Regions from separate parts of the Gracilibacillus marinus genome, predicted to be linked through region 1. Evidence: riboswitches for the same ligand, from Rfam matches in the RefSeq annotation. Region 1 holds a riboswitch; each other region holds the start of a gene.
The links. A riboswitch is a leader RNA that binds a small molecule or an ion and turns the genes downstream of it on or off. The one in region 1 is predicted to bind S-adenosylmethionine.
Positions count from the first base shown of each region.

Region 1 (5,459 bases):
AACAGCGAAAAAGGCAATTATATGGCGAACCAAACATGATACAAGGACATTTGTTGAGCAAGTGGACTTTGTTACAACAAGGGGGAACCTTTGGAAGATTATCACGCCATTGTGTGTATTTGAATATAGGGATGGTAAGCTGCACTTGGATTCAATTCACCCACATACAACCATTGAAGAAGTGCAAGAAAACACGGGTTTTCCGTTATTGTATGATGAAATTCGATATACTAAAGCTCCAACAACACAAGAATTAGCAATATTACGAAAAATTGATCCACATAATTATCGTGCGGCAGAGTTTGGGTGATTATCTCTCATGAGCGTTGGAGAAATGGAGTTAATGATGAGATAAATTAATTATCCCCCTTAACAGTGTGCTATATATGTAGATAATAAGAGATATCGCCCGTGTTATTCTCAATTTAGGGCGATAAATAAATGTGGTGGGTAGATATTTCACTATATCTACCCTTAGCGAGAATATATCGCCCGAAGTTAGTGAGATATCTAATAAAATCAACCCATTCCAATATATATATATGACTTGGAATGGGTTGACTTTTTGTTGTTTAAGCATTTTTAACTAGAGCCGCTTGCTTTAGTGCTTGCTGCAAATCTTCAATTAAATCATCAACATTTTCAATCCCAACAGATAAGCGGAAAAGTCGATCATCAATACCGCGAGCCTGGCGCTCATGTGGTGGCATCGCAGCATGTGACATTGTAGCAGGATGGGACAAGATTGATTCAACTGCACCTAGGCTAACCGCAAACACAGGGAGTTCGAGTTGCTCAACAAATCGGTTGCTGTCTATCTTTTCATCTAATAAAAAGGATAATACAGCACCACCACTTGTTGCTTGGCTAAAATGAATGTCATGTCCTTTGTGTGATGCTAATCCTGGATAATACACTTTTTCAATGGCGTCATGGTTTGCAAGAATTTCTGCAATTTGTGTTGCGGATTTTGTCGATTTTTCTAATCGTGTCTCCAGTGTTTTCATTCCTTGTAATAATGTAAAACTATCATGAGCCCCAAGAATTGCTCCAAATGTATTCTGTGCAAATTGAAGTTTTTTCGCCAATTCCTCATCATTCGTCACTGCTAAGCCTGCGATAATATCACTATGTCCTGATAAGAACTTCGTCGCACTATGCAGTACAATATCGACACCTAAGTCTAGCGGGTTCTGGTAGAGTGGTGTCATAAATGTATTATCAAGAAATGTTAATGCATTGTTTGCCTTTGCTAATGCGACAACTGCTCGGATATCCGTTACTTGTAACAAAGGGTTTGCTGGTGTTTCGATATAGATGACTTTCGTATTAGGTTGGATAGCTTTTTCGATTTCTTCTATATTTGTCATATCTACAAAGGTATGATCAACAGAAAATTGTGTTAAAAGCTGACTCACAAAGCGAAATGTTCCGCCATAGACGTCTTTTGTAATCACAACATGGTCACCTGATTCTAGTAATAGAAAAGCACTAGATATTGCAGCCATGCCAGATGCAAAGGCAAATCCTTTGTAGCCATTTTCTAATACCGCAATCGTTTCTTCCACTAGCTCGCGAGTCGGATTACCTGAGCGGCTATAATCAAATGGACCGAACTGATTTAATTGGTCTTGGTGAAAGGTAGAAGATTGGTAAATAGGTGGATTTACAGCACCTGTTTTTCTCTCTTGAAATCCTCTTTGTACTCCTGCATGGATGACTTTTGTATCAAATTGATGTTTAGACATGTGCCAATTCCTCCTTGCTTTTCAGTAATGCTTGATCTAAGTCTCGCTTCAAATCTTCCACATGCTCAATCCCTACAGAGAAGCGTAATAATCGTTCACAGACACCACGTCGCTCACGTTCTTCAAATGGAATGTCTGCATGTGTTTGTGTAGTCGGGTATGTGATGAAACTTTCCACACCACCTAAGCTTTCTGCAAATAGAATAGTAGACAGATTTTCTAAAAATGGTTTAACCATTCGCTTATCTTCTATACGGAAGCTTAGCATTGCGCCTTTCCCTGGATACAACACATCTGTAACGAGTTCATGGGAACGTAAATACTTTGCTAGCTCTCTAGCATTTTCTTGTTGTCTCTCTACTCGTAGACTCAATGTCTTCATTCCTCGCGCTAACAACATCGAATCAAATGGAGAAAGAACTGCGCCAATAGCATTATGTAAGTACGTTATTTTTTCTGCTAATTGCTCACCCTTTACAACAACTAATCCTGCCAATACATCATTGTGACCGCCCAGGTATTTTGTTCCTGAGTGCACAACAATATCTGCGCCATTAGATATAGGTTTTTGTATATATGGTGTGTAGAAGGTATTATCCACAATGAATAATAGGTCATGTTTTTTGGCAATTGTTGCGATTTCATCTAAATCTAACTCGATTAGTAATGGATTAGTTGGAGACTCGATAAAAATTGCCCTTGTTTCTTCCGTGATTGATGTTTCGATTTCATCTGGTGTGACGTAGATTGGTTTAATTCCATATAATTGTTCAAATTGTTGAAATAAACGATAACTACCACCATACACATCTTCTGTCACGAGAATATGGTCGCCATGTTTGAATAAAGAAAGTACCAATTGAATTGCTGCCATACCTGATGAACATGCAAATCCTCTCGTGCCATTTTCTAACTCACAAATTGCTGACTCTACGACATCACGTGTTGGATTTTTTGTTCTTGTGTAATCAAAACCAGTCGATTGACCAATTGTTTGATGTTGATATGCAGTAGATAAATAGATTGGAGCTTCCACGGCACCTGTTCTAGGATCTGTACGATTGCCTATTTGGGCAAGAATTGTTTCTAAATGTTTCACAAAGACCACTCACTTTCTAATGTCATTTCATATTCTATTTCTATACACTTGTAAAAAAGTTAAAAAAAATACAAAAAAGAGGCGCACTTCTAGATAAGAAGAATGCCTCTTGTTACGTAAGGTTTATTTTCTCCTTATCTTTGGTATAAATATACCGTCTGGAATTAGCACCATGCACAAAAAACATGCTGGTTGCTGAGGCATCACTGGGCCAGTCCCTTAACCTCTCTTGATAAGTGTATACAACTATTTAGTTTTTATGGAAATACTATACAATACATCATACATCTTATTGCATGAGAATTCAATAAAAAAATAAAAAAAATTTAAAACCTAGTAAATGCATGGGATATAAGGGTTTTTAGCTATTTTCCGCTATTATAGGGAAGAAATGTATATTGACAATCGAATTAATTGCCATTATATTCAATACAAATCATTGTTTCATTTTTTCGAAAATTAGATAAATTCTTATCGTGAGAGATGGAGGGACTGGCCCGAGGAAATCTCAGCAACAGGCAAAATGCACTGTGCTAATTCCAGCAAGGATATGAACTTGGTAGATAAGATGTAGAGATGAACTTCTACCTTTGCCAAGAGTAGGAGTTTTTTTGCAAACTAAAGAATGTTCTGCACATATAATCTAAATGAGGAAGTAGGAATGGATATGTTAGTTACAATTGCGATATTAGCAGCTTGTCTGTTTGCCTTTAATATAGGAGCAAGTGGTTCTGCCGCAAGCATGGGCGTTGTCTATGGTGCAAAAGTCATTAAAAAAAGAAGAATGGCTCTTTTTTTAGCAGGGATTGGTGCGATTGTTGGTGCATTATGGGGCGGTCAGCATGTGACGAACACATTAGGTAAAGGAATCATCTCTGAAGAAATTATTGATGTACCAATTGCTGCAATTATCTTACTTGTAGCTGGAGGGACGTTACTCATTACGAATTATATAGGAATTCCATTGTCAACAAGTGAAGTAACGGTTGGTGCAATTGTTGGTATCGGAATTTCTTTTCAACAATTATATGTCACAAATGTCATACAAATTGTAAGTCTATGGTTAATCATTCCATTCATTGCTTTTTTAATTACGTATACGTTTGAGAAGTTACGAGTAAAAATAGGGCATCGGATTAAATGGAAAATCCCGCACAAAGTATTAGCAATTCTATTATTAATTACAGGATTTTTCGAAGCAATTGCTGCAGGAATGAATAATGTAGCAAATGCACTAGGACCATTAGTTGGTGCAAGTATTGTCTCAATGGAAGTAGGTTTGCCATTATTGGCGATTGTTGTCGCATTTGGTAGTTTCTTATTTGGTGGAAAAGTACTAGAAACAAATGCAAAGAAGATTACCAATCTATCATTAGCAAATGGTGTGGTTATTTCAAGTACAACAGGAGTATTAGTCATTATTGCTTCATTTTTCGGTATGCCAATTCCAATGACACAAGTAACGACAACAGCAATTGTTGGAATTAGCGCAACAAAAAGCTGGAAACTCGTATGGAAACAGCGTATTATTCATCAAATTGTAAAGGTATGGGTAACGTCACCTGTGATTTCATTAGTCATCGCGTATAGCTTAACAGAAATTTTTGTACAAAAATCTTTCTATACTGTGACATTATTAATACTCACAATCGTCATAACTTTTGTATTATTAAAGTATGAAGTAAAAGTTGACAAAAAAATCGGAAGGGAATGGCAGGCGAATGAGTAAAGTATATATAGTTGGAGCGGGACCTGGGGACAAAGAATTGATTACAGTTAAAGGGTTGCGCGCAATTCAAGAAGCGGATGTAATATTATATGATCGTTTAATAAATATGGATTTATTAGAAGAAGCAAAAGAAGGTGCGGAACTCATTTTTTGTGGGAAAGAACCGAAATTACATGGTGTAATTCAAGATGAGATTCATCGTTTGCTCGTTTTCTATGCAAAACAAGGAAAAGTTGTGACAAGATTAAAAGGTGGCGACCCATTCATTTTTGGTCGTGGTGGAGAAGAAGGCCAAGTACTTAGTAGAGAAAATATCCCATTTGAAATCGTGCCTGGTATCACTTCTGGAATTAGCGCAGCGGCATATGCGGGTATTCCATTGACACATCGCGGTATTAGTGGCTCTGTAAGCTTTATTAATGCATCCAATCCTGATGCGCGAACTAGTGAGGAGTGGGAACACTTAGCAAAAGGTGCAGATACACTTTGCTTTTATATGGGAGTCCGTCAATTTCCAAAAACAGCCGAGTATTTAATAAAAGCAGGATTAAAACCATCCACACCTGTTGCGATGATCCACTGGGGAACATTTGCTCACCAAAAAACAATTATCGGTACACTGGATACAATTGAAGCAAGATTGCATGAGATAAGTAACCCATCCATGATTGTGATCGGTGATGTGGTGTCATTACATGAAGAATTACAATGGTTCGAGCAAATTGCGACAAAGCAAACAGTTGTTACAAATGGAGCGAGTGTTTAGTGAGTTTTATTGAGTGATATGTGGTTTATTAGCTTGAATTACAAGAGGGTGAGGGGGATAATGCATTATATCAGCCGATGTGAGAGTGAAGAAAGGCAGATAAAATGCAGTGGAAGG
Region 1 covers NZ_JBHSDV010000001.1:953,734-959,192, forward strand. The annotation lists gene ACFOZ1_RS04175 (CoA-transferase subunit beta) at 1-310, shown strand, start outside; gene ACFOZ1_RS04180 (aminotransferase class V-fold PLP-dependent enzyme) at 573-1,748, opposite strand; gene ACFOZ1_RS04185 (methionine biosynthesis PLP-dependent protein) at 1,741-2,847, opposite strand; SAM riboswitch class I at 2,979-3,086, opposite strand; SAM riboswitch class I at 3,316-3,417, shown strand; gene ACFOZ1_RS04190 (inorganic phosphate transporter) at 3,509-4,576, shown strand; gene cobA (uroporphyrinogen-III C-methyltransferase) at 4,569-5,342, shown strand.

Region 2 (5,459 bases), on a different contig from region 1:
TCCTTCTTTTCTTAATTGTCTGGCGATATATTTGTTGAATAAACCATGACCAAGCAAAACAATTGATTGATGCTGATTCGCCATTTCAATCAATTGTTTTGCTGCATTCACTGCTCTCACTTGTGCATCTTTATGTGATTCACATTTATGAGAATATCCTAAAAAATATGCTATTCTAGCTAGTAAAGTCCAAGTCTTCGGTGTAAATTTTATCTTCTTTACTGAGAGTGTCGGTAGCTCTAACTCTCTGAAAATAGAAAATGATTCCCTTTCTTTATTTTCACAAATTTGTCTAGCTGAGCAAATAGACCGTGATAAGTCACTTGTAACAATTATATTAGCCTTCATGATGGTACGAATTGTTTCTTCTGGATATGTATTTTCTACTACTACACCACTTTTATCGTATAATTCTACCCATTCTGTATACTCATTTGCAGTTAATTTATGTTTACTTTCTATAAGTGACCTTCCATGTCTAATTAGCGTAATCGTTATCAAAATTATTCCTCCCAATACTAATTATAACATAATTATCCAACTTTAATGCATTACATGTTAAGATAAGTAAGTGTCTCTTCATCCGTTTTTTAGCTAATGGCACTCTATTATATTTCATGAGAAGAAAGGTATTAAAAATGTCTACATCAAATAAAAAGCAAAAAATTGTCACTATAATTGTTATTACCGCACTTATATTAATAGGATTTGGTTTGTTATGGGGAATTTATTTTTTTGGTTTAGTCGGCTTATTTAATTTGTTAGGAATTCATTATGATTCTTTCTATTCATTAGCATTATTTGTTATCAATATTTTTCTAGTAGGTATTTTCATTGAATTATTCTTTAAAATGGTATATTTATTCTCCTTACCATTTATACGCACAAAACATTTTCAATTTCTTTTTCGTTTAAGTATTGAGTCCATCGCAAATTGGTTCACTTTCTATATTGTTGATAGTTATATGCAATCTATTTTTCTATCATTACAAATGGAGTGGTCACTTGCATTGTTACTTGCATTATTAGAAATAATGTTTGACGAAGATCAAAAAAAGACTAAATAAGATTGTTATTTCTAATCTCTACATTTTCTCATATACATTAAACAAACAGGGCGAACTTATTAAAAAAGTTTCTGTTTAGCGAAATAGAAGGGATTAGACTAGTATGTACTATTTCAAGAAATGTTTAAGTATATTCATTGGGAGTTTATTTGTGGCACTCGGAATCAATATCTACTTAATCCCGCACGAAGTACTGGATGGGGGTGTAATTGGTATTGGACTAATCTTGCATTATATAATGGGACTAAAAACAGGACTAATGATTATAGTAATCAGTATCCCCATTTTTATGATTGCATGGTTCTATAACAAATCTTACTTTTATAATAGTATGCATGGTTTACTTATCTCTTCTCTTTTTATTGATGTATTCCAACCTATTCAATCACTCTCTATGATACATCCTTTGATTAGTTCCATTATAGGTGGTGTATTCATAGGATGTGGTATTGGTATCATGCTTCGTTTTAAGACAAGCACTGGTGGAACAGATTTAATCGCCCAAATTATTGCAGAAATGCTTCTAATGAACACTGGTGTTGTCATCTTTATCCTTGATTTCGTCATTATTCTGATAGGCGGATTATTAATTTCTCCAACCAAACTATTCCTTTCATTTGTTACAATCCTATTTGTTGGTATAGCTACAAGTATATTTACAAAATCACCTTTTCATAACAATGTATTATTCTAATCTATTTGATCATACTTCTATAAGAATAGAATGACACCATTTCTACTTGACTTTCCTCACTTGTTAAAGGTAAACTAAAATGCATTCGAAAAAAATGAATATCATTATATCCAAAAAGGTTGAGGGACTGGCCCGATGAGACCTCAGTAACCACTTAATAGAGTACTGTGCTCATTCCAGATTAGATAGGAAGAAATAATAGGAATACAACCTCTTCTTGTTAGTAGAAGAGGTTTTTTGTCTTAAATATGGAGGGTTATCATGTCAGTAAATCAAAAAGGTAATGCATTTGCCCTTTTTCCATTATTACTATTTGTTTTGCTTTTTGTAGGAACAGGTTTGATTACGAAAGATTTTTCTAGTATGCCAATTAATGTAGCAATCATTATTGCATCTGCTATGGCTTTTTTTATCAATCGTAAAGTATCTTTCACTAAAAAAGTTGAAATATTCGCAAAAGCTTGTGGAAATGAAAATATTATGATAATGGTCATTATCTTTGTAATGGCCGGAGCCTTCTCTGAGGTTGCAAAAGGAATGGGAGCTGTCGAAGCCACAGTTAATTTTGGTCTATCTATGCTTCCACCAAATTTATTAATGGTTGGATTATTTATCATAGGTTGTTTTATATCCATCACGATGGGAACATCAATGGGTACAGTTGTTGCACTCGCACCAATCGGGATTGGCATTGCTGACCAAACAGATATTTCATTGACACTTGCTATGGCAACCGTTATTGGTGGAGCAATGTTTGGCGATAATTTATCCATGATTTCAGACACAACAATTGCCGCTGCGAGAACACAACAAACTTCTATGAGTGATAAATTTAAATATAATTTTTTCATCGTCACTCCTGGAGCTATTTTGACAATTATCATTTTATGGGTCATCACATCAGGTAACTCAATTGAAACAAATACACAATACACATATGAACTAATCAAAGTATTACCATATATTGTTGTCCTATTTCTAGCCATTTTAGGTATGAACGTTTTACTTGTATTAAGTGGTGGTATATTTCTATCAGGTTTTATTGGACTAATAGATGGCTCTTATACTGGCATGACTTTCATACATGCAGCATCTCAAGGGATTATAAATATGCAAGACATTGCTATTATATCTATTTTCGTTGGGGGATTGATTGGACTAATCCAATTTAATGGTGGAATTACGTACTTATTACATTTTGTGACGAGTAGAATTCATACTAAGAAAGGTGCAGAATTTGGTATTGCTGGACTCGTAAGTGTAGCTGATATTAGTACTGCCAACAATACGATTGCCATTCTGATGACAGGACCGCTTGCTAAAGATATCGCAGACCAATATGGTGTGGATCCTAGAAAATCCGCGAGTCTTCTTGACATTTTTGCTGCAGCATGGCAAGGTCTTGTGCCGTATGGCGGACAAGTATTAGCAGCTGCAGGAATCGCAGCCATTTCACCATTAAGTATCTTGCCTTACTCCTTTTACCCATTATTGCTCTTAGGTTGTGGTATTATTGCAATAACCTTAAATATTCCAAAACAAAAGAGCTCTACATGATATTCTATTAATAGTATGGCACCCAATAATTAGAGTTGAACTCTAACTTATAGGGTGCTTTTATTTTATAATCATGTTGTAAAACGATAGATAATGTAAATAATGACTTCTATTTATTTATACCAACTACTTGGAATTGGGTCCAGATGTCCAAATACGTCTAAATCATTTTCTAGAAATTGAAGTGTCATATTTGCCATTTCTTTTGCTTTACCGACAAAGCAAGAGGCCTCACCGAACTTCACTCGTTTAATCACACCAGTCTCTAAAAATGGTTGTTGTAATTTAACATAATAGTCCGATGTACTTCCATTAGGATGATAATGTCTATATGCAGGACGTTCTATAATGCAATTTTGATCTTTTTTCACTTGAAAAGGAACTCGCTTGTCTGATAAACGATTCGGTACATTGACCCATTCTTCCACACTGTGAATAAAGGTATTTCTTTCCATTCCAACACCGATAAATAAAATTTTTGCATCCATATCGTATAGTTTCCCCCAGCAACCACCTTTTGCACATGGTGTATCCCAATTTTCATCCCCATCTATATACTCGTTCGCTTTATTTCCATAAGCAGCAACGGAATGAGTTGGGTGTAGGGAACGAACAACATTTTTTCTTTTCATAAAAATATTTGGTAATATTCCCACACATGCTCGTTCTTTTTTTGGATCAAATAGTAAATAATCTTCCCCCATTTGTGCCCACGTATGTGTTGGTAATATTAGAAGACCATCTGTTAAATACTCCATCAATGCATCTATTACAGTATCCGCTCTTCCTTCTACATCACCAATTGCTCTCATCGATGAATGAACAAGTAATGTGTCATTCTGTTTAATACCACTTTCTTTTAATTGATCTATAAGCATTATTTTCGTAAACATAATATTCCTCCATCTTCTCTATTAACATCTACTCTAACAGATATAGCATCAAAAGCAATAGAATAATTCTCGTTCAAAATTGCAAATCATAACTATTGCAATGTCCACAAAGATTTACTATATTAAATAAAAAAATGTTTATATAGAGACGCTATTGTACAAAATATAGATGAGGTGATTACTATGAAAAAAATCTTATATTTATTCGTTCTCTTTGCTTTTATAGTTGGTTGTGCGGATAAAGAAGAAGTACAGAATAAAGATGAGAATGAGACTAAAGACTTCCTATTTTCTTCGTTTGACTTTGATGCAGATGTTGATGGTAATAATGATGCAATCGATGTCGAGTATGAAAAAGAAGTTAATGACAAAGTGGAAGCTAAATATTTAGATGAACCTAATGATATCAATCTTACTGGTGATGATGCATTAGAGCAATTATCTACAATATTTAATGGGTTAAATTTTGATGAAAATAGCTCCGATGATGAGGTCATTTCAGCCGTACTAGAAGCATTTCAAGTTCCGGATAATGCAGAGAATATCGAGTTAGAAATTACTTACACAAGTGGCACCGAAAAAGAATACCGAAAATAAATGGTTGCCCTCCGTTACGAAAATGTAATATTTGTTATCAATCTTTAACACAAAAAAAGGTTTCGTTTTCCTAAAAATAGTGAAGATATAAGTAAGATTTAATTAATCAGTCACAAGCAGTGAACGACAACTTATCTATAATGAAACTTCTATAGGGATTGATGACAACACAACATAATGGAGGGGAATCACATGAAACAAATTACATCTAAAAAAATCACATTAAAACAACAACTTACTATAAATGAATGTTTATCTATTCATTTATTACAAAAAGAATATAAAGGTACTATTTACATCTTACATAATCATGAGACAATAAAAACGACAAAATTACCTACATTAGTAACATTTTCATTATTAACAACAGCTAATTCCGAAATAACTGTGATTGTTGAAGGTTTGGATGCTGAGACGACTTTAGAAAATGTTTGTGAGTTATTTAATCAGCAAGATTTATTACAAGCTCAGTAAAGTACTAAATAATACTCTACATTACAAAAAACCAACTTTTACATAAAGTTGGTTTTTTTGATAAATAACTTCACAGAAATTAGCCTAATTACTACTTACTTTCTTGTTTTTGACAAACAAAAAATATTCTTTCTCCATTTTCCGGGGTTACGTCTTGTTCCATTGAAAAATCTGTAT
Region 2 covers NZ_JBHSDV010000003.1:259,807-265,265, reverse strand. The annotation lists gene ACFOZ1_RS11585 (histidine phosphatase family protein) at 1-501, opposite strand, end outside; gene ACFOZ1_RS11580 (YrvL family regulatory protein) at 639-1,067, shown strand; gene ACFOZ1_RS11575 (YitT family protein) at 1,171-1,761, shown strand; SAM riboswitch class I at 1,865-1,961, shown strand; gene ACFOZ1_RS11570 (Na+/H+ antiporter NhaC family protein) at 2,023-3,318, shown strand; gene ACFOZ1_RS11565 (AAC(3) family N-acetyltransferase) at 3,432-4,211, opposite strand; gene ACFOZ1_RS11560 (YusW family protein) at 4,395-4,808, shown strand; gene ACFOZ1_RS11555 (HPr family phosphocarrier protein) at 5,001-5,282, shown strand; gene ACFOZ1_RS11550 (class I SAM-dependent DNA methyltransferase) at 5,374-5,459, opposite strand, start outside.
Region 2: another riboswitch for S-adenosylmethionine. It lies ahead of ACFOZ1_RS11570 (Na+/H+ antiporter NhaC family protein); the one in region 1 lies ahead of ACFOZ1_RS04185 (methionine biosynthesis PLP-dependent protein).

Region 3 (5,459 bases), on a different contig from region 1:
TAAGACATCAGAAAGGTTGATTGAAATGAAAAAGGTTATAGGACTTAGCCTACTTTTATTACTACTTGCAGCGTGTAGTGCAGATAATAATGGAAGTGCAGAAGAAGTGAAAGTAGATGCAACGACACAAGAAGATGAGGAAACAGAAGTAGAAAATACAGCAAACGAATCGGAAGAACAGAAAGAATTAGCTATTATTAAAGAACATATTGATGTGGATGCGTACGAAATGAAAATAGAAGAAGATAATCCACATACACGAGTAATGTTCTTTATTGATGAGAATGACGAAAAAGTGTATAAAACCGTATTGGTCAAAGATACGAATAGATTAAAGATCATTCATTTAGGTGAGGAAGGTCTACTTTTTAATGATACTATTCCTTCTTAATGAAAATAGAAAGAGATAGCTTCTGTATATTGCAGGAGCTATTTTTTTGTATGTTAAAAATGGAATTGATTGTGATTCTATTCTTTCGTTTTTCTCTCGCTTTTTGGGGAATATAATACTAAACAGCTAAAAGGAGAGTTATATAAATGGAAAACAACCATCCAATGCCTAAAGAAAAAGGTATCGATCATACGATTCAATTGTTAAAAGAAGGCTATCATTTTATTATGAATCGAAAGGAAAAGTTCGATTCAAGAGTGTTTGAAACACATTTACTTGGTGAAAAAGCGATTTGTTTAGTTGGTAAAGAAGAAGCGGAATTATTTTATGATGAAACAAAATTCACTAGGAAAGATGCTGCTCCAAGCAGAGTGAAAAAAACTTTATTTGGAGAAGGTGGTGTGCAAGGATTAGATGATGCGCCCCATCACCATCGGAAAGCAATGTTTATGTCTCTTATGACAGAAGAAAAATTACAACAACTCAAGCAATTAACGAAAGAAGAATGGGAGAAAGAATTTCGTCAGATACAAGATGAAAATATTGTAGTATATGAGAAGGCAAAATCCGTTTTAACAAGGGTGGCAATGAAGTGGGTAGAGATTCCGGTAGAGGATACAGAAGCGGATAAGTGGTCAGACGAATTAGCAGATATGTTTGAAAAAGCAGCATCGATTGGACCAAAACATTGGAAGTCGCGCTATTCAAGATCAAAGATGGAGGAATGGATGGAAGATTGGATAGAAAAAGTACGGTCAGGAAAAGTAAGTATTTCCGAAAGTGCACCACTATACCAATTTTCTTTTCACAAAGATCTAGATGGAGAATTACTCGATAAACAGATCGTAGCAGTGGAACTATTGAACTTATTACGTCCAATCGTTGCAATTGCTGTCTATATTGATTTATTGATGCTTGCGATGCATGACAATAAAGACGAAGTTGCCCAAATGAATATAGATGATGAGAAACAAGTAACAAATTTCATTCAGGAAGTAAGAAGATTTTATCCTTTCTTCCCATTTGCAGGAGCAAGAGTGAAAGAGACATTTACTTGGAATGGGTATGTATTTGAAGAAGGTACACTTACTTTATTAGATTTATACGGGACAAATCATGATCCTGCTATATGGGAAAATCCAAACCAATTTCAACCATCACGATTCCATGATTGGAGCAGAAGTCCATTTGATTTCATTCCACAAGGTGGTGGCGAATATCTGATTGGTCATCGATGTGCAGGAGAATGGATTACAGTAGATATATTGAAAACAACAATAAAATTTTTCGTACAACAATTAGCATTTACTTATCCTAAACAGAAATTTGAGTATGACAATAATGATATACCACCATTACCTAAATGTGAGATTCGATTGCGTGCATAAGTATTCCTATTTGTCTATAGACTGAGAAACGGGTAAAATGGGTGAGAGAATATAAAGGTAGGTGTCATATGAATGGAATCGAAACAAAATAATTCCTTACCACCAAAAACTTGCTCCATCGACCGTTTGATTACAATTCAATCAGATATAGATAAAGTATTAGAAGGAAAAAAAACAGCTACGAGAAGAAATGGTCGATATGCAGATATCGGTGAGATTATGGTATTAGAAAATCGTTCATTTCAAATTGATCGAGTGTACGAACAAACGCTAGGTGAGCTAACAGACGAGGATGCGTTAAGAGAAGGATATGAGAATTTGGAACAATATAAAGAATCTATTCTTGCAATGCATCCAGGTATGCCATGGGTCCCTAAAATGAGAGTGTGGGTACATGAATTTAGCGAAATGACAGAATAAGAAATTGCAAAAGTTTATATAGGTTAAGTTTAATTGATAAACAAAATGGTGTGGATTATTAATGGAAACAAAAAAATCTACGCCATTTTTCTTTGGATATAAAAACCTAGTATTTCTATATGGATAGCGATTACAAAATAAAAATACTGAAAATTTCCAAAATTTAAATTTAACTAATTGCATTGACAATCAATTATATTTCTAATAGAATTACAACATTCACAAAAAATTTCATACAATCATACATCATGATTCTTATCTAGAGAGGTGGAGGGACTGGCCCTGTGAAACCTCGGCAACGGGTTTTATTCAATATATTGAATAAAAAGAGCGTGCCAATTCCATCAAGTATACAAGAAATGTTACTTGAAAGATAAGAAGAGCTAAAGAGACTATACGTATAACGAATCTCCTCTTCTTATCTTGAAGTGGGGATTTTTTTATTGCATAAAATAAGTAATTTTTATATAAATAATTATTTGACTATTTCCTCAACTAAGAATCCTACAAATTTTCAGAAAGAGTGATAACAATGATTGACTTCCAGCATGTGACAAAAAAGTATACAACTAATGATAAAACAATTACAGCTGTCAACGATGTAAACTTAGTTGTACAACGTGGAGAAATATTCGGTGTAATTGGTTTTAGTGGAGCGGGTAAAAGTACATTAATCAGATGTGTGAATTTACTTGAAAGACCAACAGAAGGAAAGATACTAGTTAACCAAAAAGATTTACTCACATTATCTCAAAAGGAATTACGAGATGTGCGTCGAAAGATTGGAATGATTTTTCAACATTTTAATCTATTAGAATCAAAAACAGTCTTTCATAATGTGGGGTTTCCTTTATCACTAGCAGGTGTACCAAAACAAGAAATCAAAAGAAAAGTAGAATCATTACTAGAATTTGTTGGACTAGCTGACAAAGCAAATCATTACCCAGAGCAATTATCTGGTGGGCAAAAGCAACGTGTCGGTATAGCAAGAGCATTAGCTACAGACCCTGAAATACTGTTGTGTGATGAAGCAACGTCTGCATTAGATCCACAAACAACTAGTTCCATACTAGATTTATTAAGAAAAGTAAGAGAAGAATACCATATTACCATTTTAATGATTACACACGAAATGCAAGTCATTAAAGAAATATGTGACAAAGTTGCTGTGATGGAAAATGGAAAGGTAATTGAAGAAGGGACCATTTTTGATGTATTTTCAAATCCAAAGCAACAGACAACTCGCAATTTTGTAAAAACAGTGATGAATGATGAGCTACCTGCATCTGTCTTAGAGAAGATATATCATCCTAAAGATAATAGTAAAGTATATCGATTAATATTTGTCGAAGATTCTACAGAGATTCCTTTAATTTCTGAAGTTGCTAAGAAGTTCGATGTGCATACAAACATATTATTTGGACAAATCATTGAATTACAACATCAACCTTTTGGAAATTTAATTGTTGAGTTACAAGGTGCGACAGTTGAGATAGAAGCAGCCTATGAATACATGAAACAACGCGTATCAATAGAGGAGGTGAAAGAGAATGGATATTAAATTATCGACATTTTGGCCAAATATATGGGAAGCAACGATACAAACATTACAAATGGTTGGCTTTTCACTATTATTTTCTTTACTTATTGGTATCCCGCTTGGAATTATTTTAGTTATTACAAGACCAGGAAATATAATTGGAAACCAAACTTTCTTTTTCATATTAAATGGAGTGATTAACTTTTTACGATCCATTCCTTTTATTATTTTAATGGTAGCAATTATTCCATTTACTAGAATTATAATTGGTACAACAATAGGAACAGCAGCTGCAGTAGTGCCATTAGTTGTATATGCAGCGCCATATATCGCAAGGTTGGTGGAAAGTAGCTTATTAGAAGTCTCACCAGGAGTCATCGAAGCAGCGGAAGCAATGGGGGCAAAACCTCATCAGATTATATTTCGTGTGTTAGTTCCAGAAGCATTTAGTTCATTAATTCTTAATATAACCATCGCAACAATTGGTTTAATCGGTGCTTCCGCAATGGCAGGTGCTGTAGGTGGTGGTGGCTTAGGTGACTTAGCGATCGCATATGGATATCAACGTTTTGAAACAGATATTATGATTGTCACTGTATTATTATTAGTTGTATTCGTACAACTTGTGCAATCATTTGGAAATAAATTATCAAAAACATCTAGAAGAAGATAGGAGACATACACATGAAAAGAAGAACTTTGATAGTAGCAGTAGCTATATTATCTATTATTGGTATTTTAGTAGGATGTGGAAAAGAAGCGAGTAAAGAAGAGGAAGTAACATTAAAAGTAGGATTAAATGGATCTGGAGTCCCTATTTGGGAATTTGTAAAAGAGAAAGCGAAAGAGGAAGGCATTAACTTAGAACTAATCGAATTCGCTGATTATGTACGACCAAATATGGCTTTAGCAGATGGTGATATTGATTTAAATGCATTTCAAACCGTTTCCTATTTTGATTCATTTATTGAAGAAAGAAATATTGATTTAGTTCCAATCGCAACAACATTAATTGCACCAATGGGTTTCTATTCTGAAAAAATCAAAGATATTAGTGAAGTGCCAAATAATGCGAAAATCGCACTACCACAAGAAGCGACGAACATGGGACGCGCATTGTTATTAGCAGAACAAGCAGGCTTAATTACACTTGAAGAAGGTTTTGATGGAAATGGTGATTTATCATCCATCACAGAAAATCCTAAAAATATTGAATTTGTACCAGTTGTAGCTGCACAAACACCAAGAGTTCTACCAGATGTAACGGCATCTATTATTAACAATGGTGTTGCTGTAGAAGCAGGTTTTATTCCTGTACAAGATGCAATTTTTATTGAGGATGATAATGCTGCACCATATATTAATATTATTGCAGTACGTGGGGATGAGAAAGACAAAGAAGAATTTCAAAAGATTGTAGAAATATTCCAAACAGAAGAAGTTGCGAATCATATTAAAGAAGTATTTAATGATTCACTAATTCCGACATTTGTACCTTTAGAACAAATTGGATGGTAAGAGATAATAAGGGATACGAGACTGATTTGTCAGGATCTATCCCTACTTTTTTATACTTATACTAGACTAGTCTGAATTTAGAATGTTGTCACGTTATATAGAAAGGAAGATATTAAAAATGACAGAACAATTAGAACATCATATTCTCGATTATATTGAAAAAAATAAAGAAAATTATATCTCTATCAGTCATCAAATACAT
Region 3 covers NZ_JBHSDV010000005.1:97,538-102,996, reverse strand. The annotation lists gene ACFOZ1_RS14030 (hypothetical protein) at 26-391, shown strand; gene ACFOZ1_RS14025 (cytochrome P450) at 538-1,779, shown strand; gene ACFOZ1_RS14020 (ASCH domain-containing protein) at 1,852-2,199, shown strand; SAM riboswitch class I at 2,452-2,579, shown strand; gene ACFOZ1_RS14015 (methionine ABC transporter ATP-binding protein) at 2,732-3,760, shown strand; gene ACFOZ1_RS14010 (methionine ABC transporter permease) at 3,750-4,412, shown strand; gene ACFOZ1_RS14005 (MetQ/NlpA family ABC transporter substrate-binding protein) at 4,424-5,257, shown strand; gene ACFOZ1_RS14000 (M20 family metallopeptidase) at 5,376-5,459, shown strand, end outside.
Region 3: another riboswitch for S-adenosylmethionine. It lies ahead of ACFOZ1_RS14015 (methionine ABC transporter ATP-binding protein); the one in region 1 lies ahead of ACFOZ1_RS04185 (methionine biosynthesis PLP-dependent protein).

Region 4 (5,459 bases), 940 kb from region 1:
CATAACATGGATTATTATTACTGCATTCGCAGGAATGATTGCAATAGGAGCTGGGTTAATCGGATTTTGGTATAGAAAGCTTCATTGGATAGAGCGACTAATCGCATGTATAACAGGCCTTTTGCTTATGTATCCAGAGGGCAATACAGATATCATTGGATGTCTTATCTTCGTCGTTCTAATCTCTATACAATTGTTCAGTAAAAATAATACCTGATTATAAAAAACAAGAATCCCCAAGTGCCTGTATCTTTAAGAGCACTTAGGGATTCTATTATTATAGATACTTTATTCATTTCCGAGTAATTCTTTTGAAAGCTTCACTACGTATGCTAATTTATTCCATTGTTCTTCTTCTGTCAAAATATTTCCGTGATGCGTAGAAGCAAATCCACATTGTGGGCTTAAGCAGATTTTGTCTTTCGACACGAATTGACTCGCTTCTTCTATACGTGCTTGAATCAATTCTTTGTCCTCTAGTTCACCGAATTTTGATGTGAATAATCCTAATACAACATGTGGTCCATCTTCTTTTGCAATATGACGTAATGGCTGGAAATCACCCGAACGATCATCATCATATTCTAAGAAGAATCCATCTACTTTTTCTTTTGCAAAAAGTGTCGGTGCGATATGTGCATAACTTCCTTCAAATGCCCATGTCGAACGATAGTTACCTCTGCAAAGGTGTGTTGTAATAATTAAGTCTTCCGGCTTATCCTCTAATACACTGTTCACAACATGTAACGATAAATCAATTAATTCTTGTCTCGATAAATTTTCAAATGCAAACAATTGCTCTGCATTTAATCCTGCAATATACACATCATCAAATTGCAGATAACGACAGCCTGCATCATAGAATGCTTTTACTACATCACGATATGTATCAATCACATCTTGTGTATAATCTTCTAAGTTTGGATACACTTCTTGGTTACGAATACCTGCATGGAACAGTTGGTTAGGACTTGGTATCGTTTGTTTCGCTACTGCACGGTCTCCAACAATTTCTTTAAATTCAATGAAATCTTTAATGAATGGATGATTTGCATTAAACGAAACTTTACCAATATTTCGTACATCATATCTTTCAGTCTCCACACCATGAAATTGAAGTCCTTTTTCCGGAACATATCCTTCAAATCCATTCAAGTGCTCCATAAAGTCAAGATGCCACCATCCACGACGAAATTCGCCATCTGTTACTAACTCTAGCCCTACTTCAATCTGTTTATCTACAATTCTTTCAATCTCTTTTGTTTGTACTGCACGTAACTCTTCATAGGATATTTTACCTGCCTTGAAATTCTCATTTGCTTCTTTTAAACTCTCTGGTCGTAATAAACTTCCCACATGGTCTGCTTTAAATGGTGCTTTAATTATTGTTTTTGTCATAGTTAATCAATCCTCTCTATTTTTTGTTTTAAGGTATTATTGCAAAAGAACGCACTGGAAACCCAGTTGCCTTTTCTGGTTTTGCTACTATATTAAATATAATACCGCCTTTTGGAGGTAGTTTATCTAAATTTGTTAATAACTCCACTTGATATGTATCTTGCTCAAGTACATAATATTCGCCAATTAACGATCCGTTTGCTCTTGCATCCTTTGCAGAGTCTGTATCAAACGTTTCATGACCAATTGCTTTCACGTTTCTCTCTTCGAAGAGATATTTCAATGCATCCAATCCCCATCCAGGAGCATGTGCATTACCGTCTGTATCTTTATTCTCGAATTTCTCCACATCTGGCCATCGTTTGCTCCAATCTGTTCTTAATGCAACAAATGTACCTTCTTCTATTTGTCCATATTCTTCTTCAAACAATTGAATATCATGGACTGTTACCGTATAGTCATGGTTTTCTGCTGCTTCTTTGGATTTATCAATCACAACAAGAGGTAATACTAACTCTTTTAATTCCAATTCTTCTAGCCAACGTTGATTCGGCACAAAATGAATCGGTGCATCTATATGTGTTCCATATTGTCCTGCAAACGAAAATTGTTGTACAAAGAAGCCATCTTCATGCGTAAATAATGGGTTAATCTCTGCTTTGGGCAATGCAAAAAAATGTGGTGAATCAGGCCCAAACGTGTGTGTTAAGTCAATCCATTGCTTACTTTTCAATTTTTGCAAAGCATCTAATAATTCTTGTTGGTTACCTTGTATCGTCATTCTTCTCCCCCCTTCACATGCTAAAGTGTATAGGACACTTACCGTGAATTCTGTCTGTATACTTTATTTTTTTTTAAAAACCAAAAAACCCTTTTCTAAATAAGAAAAGGGGCAAAATGTCAGCTACAATCTGTCTCTCTTCTTATCTTCAAGCATTACACTTCTGGAATTGGCACGGTACATACAGATAGTCCGTTGCCGAGGCTTCAAAGGGCCAGTCCCTCCACCTCTCTTGATAGGAAATTTATGGTATTTAATTTAAATATTAGAATACACCTAACTATGGCATGATGTCAAGTATCATTTTTTTGACTAATCCAATTATTTAGCTAATTTAATACTTTGGCCTAGTTCTGCAGATTGATTTGCAGCAATTGCTACTTGTTGTGTTTTCCATGCATCTTCATATGTTGATAAAATCTGTGAGGAGTCAGACGTTCTAACCGCATGAATAAATGCTTGTGATTCTTTTTCATATGGTGAGACAGATGAGTCATTAGAATAGTCTCTTATCTCATCCTGATTAACTTCCTGCAAACCTTGTTGATTAAGACGTAAAATGCCACGATCTGTATAAACATCAAGTCCATTCTGATAATCTATTGGTAATATACAGGTGTTATGGATAGTAACAATAGCACCACTACTCATCTTTAGCGTGACAGTGCCTACATCAGATACATTTATTTCAGCCTTAGCTGGTTGCATTCGTTTGGCGAAATCCGCTCTGACTTCTTCCACTTCACCTAATACATATCTAACTAAATCGACAATATGTGTGGTTTGCTCTACAAATTGGCCTCCTGATGTCTCATTTTTTCTCCACCAACTCACCTCAGGCATTGTACCCATCCAATAACCGATTGCCATACCAATTGTACAATCTTGTAATAATTCTTTTGCCTTCCTTGTTCCATGTAAATATCTAAAGTGGTAACCGACAGATGTCAATAATTGCTTCTCTTTTATCTTGTTAAGTATCGTTGTAGGTATTTCTATATTTGTCGATAATGGTTTTTCCACAAAAAATGGTATACCTCTCTCTACCAACAATTCTTCTATTTCGCCGTGTGCAAACGGTGGTACACAAATATAAGCAGCATCAATCTGTTCATTATCTAACATTTTCGTCAATTCATTATATGCTTTCGCCTGCGGATAGTCTTTAGCTATTTGCTCTGCTTTTTCTAGAGATCTACCACAAACGCCACGTATCACGACATCTTCCATCTCATTTACGATAGATGCATGTAATCTAGCAAAAGAACCTGTACCAATTATTCCAATATGTATTGTCATGTAATCTCTCCTCTTTGTCAGCGATTAATTACTTTCTCCAAAACGTCGTACAATCCACCTTATCTATTATGTTAAACGTTATCATTTTATCTAGCAAGGAATAATCTACCTTAGCAGTCCATAGGATACGGATGAGTTTCTTTGTTTTGTAAGAAATTATTAAATTTCTCCATTTTCTCCCTCTTTGCTATTTTACTAATGTAAGAGAGTGAAGTATCGCTTACATTAGTACTGATGTTGTAAAAAATAATAGAAAGTGAAACGTATTAGTCTCACTTCCTATCTTCCGTTTTCTTATATGCTATTATTTCACAAAAACAGGTAATTTCTCTAAGAAAATGAAGTCTTCTCGGTTTGCCGCATCTCCTTCTGCAAGAATTGCTGCTTTCGCTACTACTTCAGCACCTGCTTCTTGTACAAGTTCTTCTAGAGCTTGTATAGATTCACCCGTGCTAATCACATCATCGACTAAAGCGACTTTTTTTCCTTGTAATACTTTCGCATCTTTTCCATCTAAACAAAGAATCTGTTCACTAGTTGTTGTAATCGAGTTCACTTTATGAACAATCGGATTCTCCATATATGCTTTCACACTTTTACGTGCGATGATATATTCCTTTTTGCCAATTACTCTGGTTAATTCGTGTATTAATGGAATTCCTTTTGCTTCTGCTGTCACAATGTAATCTACTTCAGGCAATTTCTCGGCTAATAACGGAGCCACGTGACACACGAGTTCTGTATCTCCTAGAATAACAAAACTAGCAATACTTAAATGATCGTTAATTGGAATGATTGGTAATTTTCGTTCAAGACCTTCAATAGTTAGTGTATATACTTCTGTCATGATGCTCCCCCTTGTTTAAAATCCTAATAGATTCATTAGAAATTGTATTACTACACCTGATAACATACCAACAAATGGATCTGTTATTGCTGTGACAACCATAGTAATAGCTCCAATAATTCCTTCTGAACCTTCACCTGTAGTTAATGCCGCAGCTGCATTTCCTGGTAGTGTTACAATCGCACCTAATACGAATAAAAAACCAGCAATAGAAGCTGTCGGAATAAATTTACCGATTTTAGGTAGTAATTTAAGTAGTAAGATAATCGCCATAATTGCCATCATTAATACTCCAGACCAGACTGGATTTGGTGCACTAGCGGTAGCAGAAATAACGACTTCCACTGGACCTCCACCAAAAAAGGATGATGCCATATCAGCCAAACTACTAATCATTGCAAGTGTATCCACATTTACATCTTTACCAGCAATATCACTATTTATGTTTCCAAAGGCTATATTTGCACCAATATTAAGACAAACCATTGCTAATGCCCCTCGGATAACCATTGGATTAATAACAAACCTCGTCCGCTTAAAACGGTCGTCTACAAATGGTTTCTTCGCATCCTTATCAGTATCTTTGCGAACAAAGAATGCGACAATACTAGATAAGACAACAGATATAGTAATCGTATAAACTAAATCTTGTGTAGCAATATACGTAATTAATCCAGTGATAAAGGAAACAATTCCTGGTGTCTTATCATCTTTTGCCATGTCCCAAGCGACTTTCGTCAACATGATTCCAACACCAGCCATCATACCGTTAGTAATTACCGGACCAATCCATTCCATTATCCATTCTAACGCTCCGAATGCGCCAATAATGAACATGATAAGAGCCCCAAAGAAAATCATCGATAATCTTTCACGTAAATTTTTCCCCATTGCACCTGCTACTGTAATCGTTTCAGCTTGGAAAGATATAACGGCAACAGATCCTGTGAAGCTATTTCCTAAAGCTCCCACAAGAAAGGCCATCGCAGTCGGAACAGACGCAAAGCCAAAGGCAAGTGCTAGTAGCCCTTGCGGCAATCCATTTAACACACCACTAAGTGCAGCTAAAATATCTTTTAATATTTCCATCCTTCTCCTACCTTTCTGTTTCTACGGAGCAATATCAATACACTA
Region 4 covers NZ_JBHSDV010000001.1:17,962-23,420, reverse strand. The annotation lists gene ACFOZ1_RS00165 (TRAP transporter permease) at 1-217, shown strand, start outside; gene ACFOZ1_RS00160 (5-methyltetrahydropteroyltriglutamate--homocysteine S-methyltransferase) at 289-1,398, opposite strand; gene ACFOZ1_RS00155 (cyclase family protein) at 1,427-2,179, opposite strand; SAM riboswitch class I at 2,319-2,421, opposite strand; gene ACFOZ1_RS00150 (Gfo/Idh/MocA family protein) at 2,501-3,478, opposite strand; gene ACFOZ1_RS00145 (phosphoribosyltransferase family protein) at 3,783-4,325, opposite strand; gene ACFOZ1_RS00140 (NCS2 family permease) at 4,341-5,414, opposite strand.
Region 4: another riboswitch for S-adenosylmethionine. It lies ahead of ACFOZ1_RS00155 (cyclase family protein); the one in region 1 lies ahead of ACFOZ1_RS04185 (methionine biosynthesis PLP-dependent protein).